2 regions of the Robertmurraya sp. FSL R5-0851 genome follow, and region 2 is predicted to be linked to the other one. Evidence: riboswitches for the same ligand, from Rfam matches in the RefSeq annotation. Region 2 holds a riboswitch; the other holds the start of a gene.
The links. Region 2 has a riboswitch for cyclic di-AMP ahead of MKX65_RS12295 (TrkA C-terminal domain-containing protein). Riboswitches for the same ligand answer to the same signal wherever they lie in the genome.

Region 1 (4,626 bases), on a different contig from region 2:
ATTACTGCTTTCCTTATCAACGCTTCTTAGAGAGTAAGCTCTCCACGATATCAGCTTACAATGTTGAATTATATCTATTATAGAATGAACTTAGGTGCTTCCTGTAAGCCTGTTAACCGTTCATATGCCTGTAACATATCATGGACTTTTATATTTGTTAGTCTTACTCATCCACTGTTAACCTCACATTAAGTGATATACACATTTCTATGTATTGGGCGTGTAGACCCGTACATTCAGAAGTTCGTCAGCTTAACCTTTTATTATAGGTTTATTTGCATTCTCACCATATTCAATCAACTCAAGCACCATGAATTACACCACTCCATCGAGGAGGCTTTCGGCAGCCAAAACTGCTACGGTAATTTCTCACGCCTTTTCGCCGAGCTTATAACACTATCATTCTTACTAACTCAAATGCTATTCGACTAAGAGAGAACCCTTCAGGGCGTTACCCCATCATTTGATTCTTCGATATAACCCTTCAGTTCCGACAGGAACTGTCTGACCTTTACCTGAGTATTGTAGCCAATCTCAATTTGAGCCAGAAACATTTCGCACAATAAAAGCCCCCTATTATTTAAGTGTATGGGTTCACAATCATAGCTTTAAATTTCATTCTCATTATCTCATTAAAGGATGCTGCCCTTAACTGCAATAAAAGATTCCATAAGAAAAAGCATTAATCTTTCTAAATTAATGCCCCCTATCACAAACTTGAAATATCTTTAATAAAGCCACCTTAAAGGTGGCCAAATGAATCATACATACTTATCCTGTTAAAACATCCTCTTGAGGATAACGTATTTTAGATTTTTCCTGCCGTGCAAGAGAAAATGCGAGTGTTAATGGCCCTAATTTACCAGTGAACATGACTATGATAATAACTATCTTACCAATAATTGAAAGGGAAGCAGTAATCCCCATAGATAAGCCTACGGTACCAAAAGCAGAAACAACCTCAAACAAAATTGGTAAGAAAGTTGAATCCTCCGTAATGGTTAATACAAAGACAGCTAAAAATACTAATGTTAGAGCAATCATAGTAATAGCAAGTGACCGAAAAATGATGGTATCGCTTATAGATCTTCTAGCAACAACGATTTCTTTTTTTCCTTTTAAATAAGTAACAACCGTCAACACAATAATTAAGAATGTGGTTAGTTTAATTCCCCCACCTGTAGAAGCACTTCCAGCACCTACAAACATTAAGAGAATCATTAGATGAATAGTGGGGTCGGTTAAACTCCCAATATCTAAAGTGTTAAATCCTGCTGTCCTAGGCGTAACAGCTTGAAAATACGATGCCCACCATTTTTCCACTACAGATAAGGACCCTAATGAATTGGGGTTTCCATATTCCAAGAAGAATATAAAGAACATGGCTAATAGGTTTATAACAAACGTACCAATGATCATAATTTTCGAATGTAGGCTAAGCTTTTGAAACGTTCGTTTATTCTTTAGGTCGGCTAAAACGGTAAAGCCAATTCCCCCTATGATAAAGAGTAAAGTTATAACAATATTAACAACTGGATCTCCAACATAACGGCTTAAACCGTCAGACCATAAGGCAAATCCAGCATTATTAAAGGCTGAAATAGAATGAAAAAAGCTATAATAGATTCCTTTAGCAAACCCCATTTCAGGAACCCAACGCAGAGATAGTAAAATCATGGCTATTAGCTCGATACCTAATGAAAAGATGAATAGATTTCTTACTAATTGAACAATCCCTCCTAGAGAAGTTTGATTTAAAGCCTGTTGGACGAGAACTCTTTCTTTAAAACCAATCTTCCTTCCAAGAACCAAGTAGATAAGGACAGCAAAGGACATGATCCCTAATCCCCCTAACTGAATTAAAGAAGCAATGACGATCTCACCAAAAAGAGTATAGGCTGTTTCTGTATCAACAACTACAAGGCCTGTAACTGTCATGGCTGATGTAGCTGTAAAAAGTGCATCCAGCCAACTAACAGTAGTTGTCGTTGCAAAAGGAAGTTTAAGAAGAATTGTACCCAATAGTATAGAAATAGCAAAAACCAAAACCAATAATTGCGACGGATTTACGTTTATAAATTTATTTTTCATGTTACACACCTTTTTCTTCAAAACGGTTTAAATCGGAATTATGTCCTATCACAATCAAAACATCTCCTTTTTGTAATACCTCTTCCGCTACTGGTGCAACAATTACGTCCTCCCCGCGCTGAACAGCAACCACACTGCACCCATATTTTGCTCTAACATCGAGTTCAAGTAAAGTTTGATTATGTAATTTATCGGATGCTACTATTTCAACGATACTATGGTCCTTAGAAAGTTCAATATAATCAATAATTTTTTCGGATGCGATATAATGGGCTACCCGTTTGGCCATGTCCCTTTCTGGGTGAATAATTCGATCCGCACCAATTTTATCTAAAACTTTATGATGATAGTCATTTTGAGCCTTTGCCCACACTTGCTTAACTCCCAGCTCTTTTAAATGGAGGGTAGTTAAGATACTTGCTTCAATATCGTCTCCGAATGAGACAACCACTAAATCAAAATTTCTAATACCTAAATGCTTCAGAGTAGGTTCATCAAGAGTATTTGCTTGGATAGCATGAGTGGCATAAGAAGCAAATTCATTTACTTTGTCTATGCTTTTGTCTACTGCCATTGTATCAATTCCTAATTCATTAAATTCTTTAACTAAACTCCCTCCAAATCTACCCAATCCTAGTACGGCTATTTGCTTCATTTGTCTCCGTCCTTTCCAGAAAATAAAAAAGACCATTCTAAAAAATAGAATGGCCCGTATCATTAAATACATTCCACCCTCAATTCGCCTACGAGGTTAGCTGACGGATTAGGAGTTGAGAGTCTCCTTCTACTAAACGTAGATTCACCCCAAAAGATTGGTTCCCCCGCTCAATTTAGATTAGGCATTTCATTTAATTTTTTCTTAGACAAATATATATCCACTTTTTCTCGTTGTCAATAAGTGGTTTAAATGTTGAATCTAGAAGAAAATATCTACAAAGCGTAACTTTGTTTTATGTCTTTATTTTTTTGCTATTCCTCTTGAGTAAAACTGCTTCTTTTATACAACAAAGAAATTCAACAGAAATAGGCATTAATCCACCTCTGGATCAACACCCTTTTAACAGTAGCTAGCGTAAGCGATATATTTTATAACTATAATTTTAGTCTACTCTCATTTACAATCGTTTTTTCGATGACATATTGATATCCGTAGATAATAATTGATAGCAATATACAAATAAAGTACCAGCTAGTATGAGTGATTTTTTTAAATTTAAATGCACCCACCTTTTCCCACACAGTAGCCATAGGAAAAGCATTAAAGATATTTAGCATTACATTAACAATCAAATATTTCGGGAAATTACCATAAGTAAATTTAAATATCCATAATGTTGCTACAAAGTATGGCCCTAATATGTATGAGAAATCTACATTCCCTGGGGAGAATGGGTTTTTATTTTTCCACCATCTTTTCTTATTGCTGATGACACTAAAGACACTTATAAATAGATTAACAAAACTTGCAACAGGTAAATACCTTAAGAATGATTTCTTGTCCATAAACAAAACAGAAAGCCAAGGAATGACTATCATAGTTAGAGAAAACATTTGCTTTTTCTTCAATAACATCGACCTTTCAATTTGTTTGTGTATATCATTCCCGAAGAAATCCTTCTCTATTTATACCTAATGCAATTACCAACGATTTTACTAATAAGAATAGTTCCTATTCCATAAACCTCCCTCAATAAACAAAGTGAAAACTCACGTTTTCTCCAGTATTCTCAGTATTTTATAAATTGTAATTTTAGAGTTTAAGCTCGATACTATGGTTGGATTTATCTCGTAAGGATAAATTTGGAGCTTTGGAGTAAAAAGACTGATAGCTCATCAGCCACGCACTTACAAAAAAATGGTGGATGAGTAAAAATATGATCGCACTGGTGGATATCCACATATCTTATGGAGGTCAACCCTCCCATGCCTCACAGAGTCTTCGCTCTCAAATTCCTTCGTCCAACCTTTCCATGAGGTGGATGTCAGTCATGCTGCCCCACAGGGTCCTTGCCCGAAGTTTTATTGCTTTGCTGACTAATCCGTGCTTCAAATGTACGAGACTTCTAACACCTAAAACTCTTTTCTACTATACTGGTCCTACTGATTTAAGCTGTTTTTTCAACTTCTACGTTTACTCTCATATGAGGGATATCCTTTAACATTCGCTCTTCACTAAACTCAAATTGTTTTTTACCAATGGCAAATAATATACGTATTAACTTATTGCACAAGGCTATCAAAGACTGCATTTTCTTTAGAGGATTATCCGGACGCTGCGTGTAATAGGCATGCAACGCTTTAAAAGCCGAATTCTTCGCAACCATAATCATACAAACCCTGAAAAGGAGAGCCCTTAGCTTCTTCCTACCTCGTTTGGTGATTTTTGTTTGTCCTTTATGTTTGCCAGAGGTGTTCTCCTTCAAGCTCAGTCCAGCTAGCTTTATGATTTGTCTAGGGTGAGAATAATCTTGAAGATTTCCTACTTCCGCAAAGAAGCCGGCAACCGTATCTCTGCCTACTCCCTTAATAGCTAAC
Region 2 (4,626 bases):
ATTTGGTAATGAACTAGATCTTGCTAATAGGCGGTTTACTACTTTTTCAGTGATTGGCATAAAGGAATTAAGGATAAGACCCCCAAAACAAACGGTTAAAAGAGTTCCAATGCCAATGGGTCCTTTTAAAAGGATGGCCATGATCAAGAATACGAGATAAATGAATGTTCTCGAAACAAATATATTTGTTCTAGTTAATTCTTGGATGATTAAGGTTAATCGGTCCACTGGAATCGGTGCAAAATGGGTGTGTAAATAGGTTGCCGTTCCTAATCCTATAGCAACTAAACCCATTCCAAAACATATCAATTGGCTGTACCAATGTTCAGGTGAAACCCAATCGCGCAATAAAAAAAGCCACAGATCAATACCAATACCTGTTATCAATGCCGTTAACAACCCCAAAGCTTCTGGTCTTTGTCTTTTTAAAATGGAATTACAACAAATGATTAGGAAAGCTAGGATGATTTCCCAACTACCCACAGTAAATCCCACAGTCTTGGAAAGTCCCACTAAAACTGCATCAAAAGGTGAAGTGCCCAGGTCTGATTGTATAGTGAAAGAAATACCAAGGGTTAATATGAAAATTCCTACTACATATAAAGCATATTTCACTTTTCTCGACCTCTTTATCATTATTTTTTTGTTGCAAACGCAACAAAATTAGGTTAAATTTAACATATACTATTTTTATTGTATTTGCAACAAAAATACGTGCTGAGGAGGGAATTATGAAGGAAATTCTTCGTGAAATGGGAATGATTGCAAGAGCATTAGATTCAATAAGCAATATAGAGTTTAAAGAGTATGACCTGACAAAAGGACAGTATTTGTACTTGGTGAGAATATGCGAAAACCCTGGGATTATTCAAGAAAAGGTAGCGGAAATGATAAAAGTCGATCGAACAACAGCCGCTCGAGCGATAAAAAAACTCGAAATGAATGGGTTTATTGAAAAAAAAGAAGATCAACAGAACAAAAAAATTAAAAAACTCTTTTCAACAGAGAAAGGGAAACAGGTCTATCCTTATATCAAAAGAGAAAATGATTATTCCAATAAGGTAGCGTTAGAGGGCTTTTCCGAAAAAGAAGTAGAAACCTTGTTCCATCATCTTCAAAGAGTTAGAAAAAATGTAGAAAAAGACTGGGAATTTGTAAAAAAGGGAAACAAGAGAAATTATTGATGATATAAAGGAGCGACAGATTTAATGATAAATATCCAACCATGTACCCTTGAGGATTCACGCCAACTTCAAGAAATTAGTTATGTAACTTTTAATGAGACATTTAAGCAGCAGAATTCACCCGAAAATATGAAGGCCTATATGGAGAGGGCATTCCACTTAAACCAGCTAGAAAAAGAATTAGCTAATATTTCTTCGCAATTCTTTTTTGTTTATTTAAATCATGAACTTGCTGGATATTTAAAGGTAAATACCAAGGATGCTCAGACGGAAGAAATGGGTGATGAAGCACTTGAAATTGAGAGAATTTATATAAAAAGAGAATGTCAAAAACACGGTCTTGGTAAATATATGCTAAATAAAGCGATAGAAATAGCAAAGGCGCGTGATATGAAGAAAATCTGGTTAGGTGTATGGGAAAAAAATGAAAATGCGATTGCTTTTTATCAGAAAATGGGTTTTGTCCAAACAGGAGAGCATTCTTTTTATATGGGTGATGAGGAACAAAGGGACTTGATCATGACGAAAACACTCATCTAACTTTTTAGGAAAGGGGAATTACATGTATATTCCAAACTATTTTAAGATCACAGATGAAACCATAGCCTACGATATAATGAAAGAGCATAGTTTTGCGACGCTTATTTCTCAAAATAACGGAATGCCATTCGCCACTCATTTACCATTAATGTTGAACAAGGAGAATACCTACTTATACGGACACTTTGCTCGTCCCAATCCTCAGTGGACTAATATCCAAAATCAAACCGTACTAGCTATTTTCCATGGTCCTCATTGTTATATCTCCCCATCTTGGTATGAGACAAATAAGGCGGTTCCAACATGGAATTACGTGACTGTTCATGTGTATGGAGAAGTCGAGCTTTTAGAGGATGAACATGAGTTAATGAATTCTTTACATGAAATGGTATTAAAATATGAGGCTCCTGACAGTTCATACAAATTACAGAACGTAGATGGTGAGTTTCTCACTGGAATGAACAAAGGAATTCAAGGTTTCAAAATAAAAATCAATAAAATCGAAGGAAAAGCGAAGTTAAGTCAAAACCATTCTACACAGCGACAAGAGCTAGTTATTGAACAACTAGATCGTTGTTCAAATACAGATGAGAAACAGATTGCTTCTTTGATGAAGGCTAATCTAAAAAAGTAATGGATTCTTTATTGACAGTATATTGTGCAAGTAATATATTTGTCTAAGATAAAACTAAATAAAAAAGCCGAATCTTTATTGAGCGGGGGAACCAATCTTTTGGGGTGAATCTACAATTTGTAGAAGGAGACTCTCAACTCCTAATCCGTCAGCTAACCTCGTAGGTGTTATTGAGGGTGGATGTATTTTTATACATACAGGCCATTCTATTCTTTAGAATGGTCTTTTTTAATGAAGAAAGGGAAGGAAGTTACAGATGAAACAAATAGCTGTGCAGCGCGATGACAATGTGATTGTGGCACCACTTGCTGAAGAAATTCTCCAAAAGGGTGATGTGTTGATTGTGATTGGTCATAATGCAGACTTGAATCGCTTTGAAGAAAAAGGTGTATAAGAATGAAAACCAAGATGATAAACATGAATCCTTCTCAATTATTAATTTTAGTTTTTACTATCTTTATTATTATAGGAACGATTTTTCTTAAACTTCCATGGGCAACCACGACATCGATCAGTTGGTGGGATGCACTATTTACGGCAACTTCAGCCATGACTGTTACTGGCCTAGCAGTGGTTGATACAGAAACAGCATACACCTTGTTTGGCGAGATTGTAATTGTCTCATTGATTCAATTAGGCGGATTGGGAATTATGTCATTTGCGGTTTTAATCTTTATGGTTCTTGGAAAAAAGATTGGATTTAGGGAGCGAATCCTTGTTCAACAATCCATGAATCAAACTTCACTTGGTGGAGTCGTTCAATTAGTCAGGAACTTGTTTTTCTTTTCATTAGTTATTGAATTCATTGCCATGGTGTTGTTGTCCTTACGCTGGGTTCCAGAGCTGGGGTGGTCGAAGGGGATTTATTATAGCTTTTTTCATTCTATATCTGCGTTCAATAATGCTGGCTTTGCGTTATGGTCGGATGGACTTAGTAGATACGTAGGTGACCCAATAATAAATATTGTCATCACATTATTGTTTATCATTGGAGGTCTTGGATTTACGGTTTTAGCCGATTTAAAAAGTAAAGATACCTTTCGAAAACTTAGTTTACATTCAAAAATAATGATTGTCGGTACCTTTTCTATAAATATTGTTGCCATGCTTTTCATTTTCATTTTAGAATATGGAAATCCGAATACACTTGGCTCCTTATCCTTGGTTGAAAAATGGTGGGCATCGTATTTTCAAGCAGTGACAACTAGAACAGCTGGATTTAACAGTCTGGATATTGGAAGTTTGAGTGATCCAACGATCCATTTTATGATACTACTAATGTTTGTAGGTGCGGGCAGTGCATCGACGGGTGGAGGAATCAAACTAACGACATTCATTGTCATCGTGTTAGCTGTGGTAACGTACCTCAAAGGTAAAAAAGAAATTGTAGTGGCTAGAAGAACGGTCGCTGAAACCATCATATTCCGCTCATTAGCTATTACTATGATCTCTTTAACTTTAATTTTCTTGGCCATCTTTGTATTAACCATTACAGAAGAAGCAGCTTTCCTACCGATTGTGTTTGAAGTCGTTTCTGCGTTTGGGACAGTAGGTTTATCCATGGGAATCACTGGAACTCTCTCGATCATCGGTAAGCTGGTCATTATTATTGTCATGTTTGCAGGCAAGTTAGGTCCTTTAACGTTTGCTTTTTCTCTTGCACGTCAAGAAAAGTCGAAAATCCGTTATCCGCAGGAAGATGTGTTAACAGGTTGATCAATTTACATAAAGCTTCCTAAATTTAACATTTCATGTAGCATATTAATTTAAAGCAGATTACTTCATGTTTATTCTCATATCATGAACATGAAGCTATTAACCGAAATAAAAAAACAAAGCAGTTGATTATCACATCAACTGCTTTTTCAATGGCAATTTTTTGTTTCACTTCTAATCAGAACACCTTATATCCGACAGTTCAGATTGCTTGTAAAAGTATAGTAATTTGACCATTCCAAATACTCACTTTTAAGGGAGGGAGAAGGGTGACTAATATAGAAATTCAAAACTGCTTAAAAGAAAATATGATGAATATAAAGAACACTTTTCACGATACATCTGACCTTATTGTTAGAAAGATAAAGGTGGGCTCCAAAGGATCTTTTGATATAAATATCGTTTATCTGGACGGAATTATGGATGTAGATCTGATTCAGGAGAACGTCATAAAGCCTTTACTAGAACCGTTCAAGATTGTTAGTTTTAGGGAATCAATAGTTGATCAAGTCATTGAAAGAATAATTGAATCGGCAGATGTGAAAACCACTA

Region 1: linked by a shared signal. The riboswitch ahead of MKX65_RS25420 (NAD-binding protein) and the one ahead of MKX65_RS12295 (TrkA C-terminal domain-containing protein) in region 2 are both predicted to bind cyclic di-AMP.

Annotation. Positions count from the first base shown of each region.
Region 1 is NZ_JBBOOE010000002.1:234,599-239,224, reverse strand. It holds gene MKX65_RS25425 (TrkH family potassium uptake protein) at 772-2,091, opposite strand; gene MKX65_RS25420 (NAD-binding protein) at 2,093-2,746, opposite strand; cyclic di-AMP (ydaO/yuaA leader) riboswitch at 2,816-2,943, opposite strand; gene MKX65_RS25415 (hypothetical protein) at 3,184-3,657, opposite strand; partial or broken gene MKX65_RS25410 (IS110 family transposase) at 4,197-4,626, opposite strand, start outside.
Region 2 is NZ_JBBOOE010000001.1:2,428,351-2,432,976, reverse strand. It holds gene MKX65_RS12315 (YczE/YyaS/YitT family protein) at 1-615, opposite strand, end outside; gene MKX65_RS12310 (MarR family transcriptional regulator) at 732-1,184, shown strand; gene MKX65_RS12305 (GNAT family N-acetyltransferase) at 1,209-1,724, shown strand; gene MKX65_RS12300 (FMN-binding negative transcriptional regulator) at 1,747-2,358, shown strand; cyclic di-AMP (ydaO/yuaA leader) riboswitch at 2,414-2,540, shown strand; gene MKX65_RS12295 (TrkA C-terminal domain-containing protein) at 2,615-2,752, shown strand; gene MKX65_RS12290 (TrkH family potassium uptake protein) at 2,755-4,074, shown strand; gene MKX65_RS12285 (spore germination protein) at 4,344-4,626, shown strand, end outside.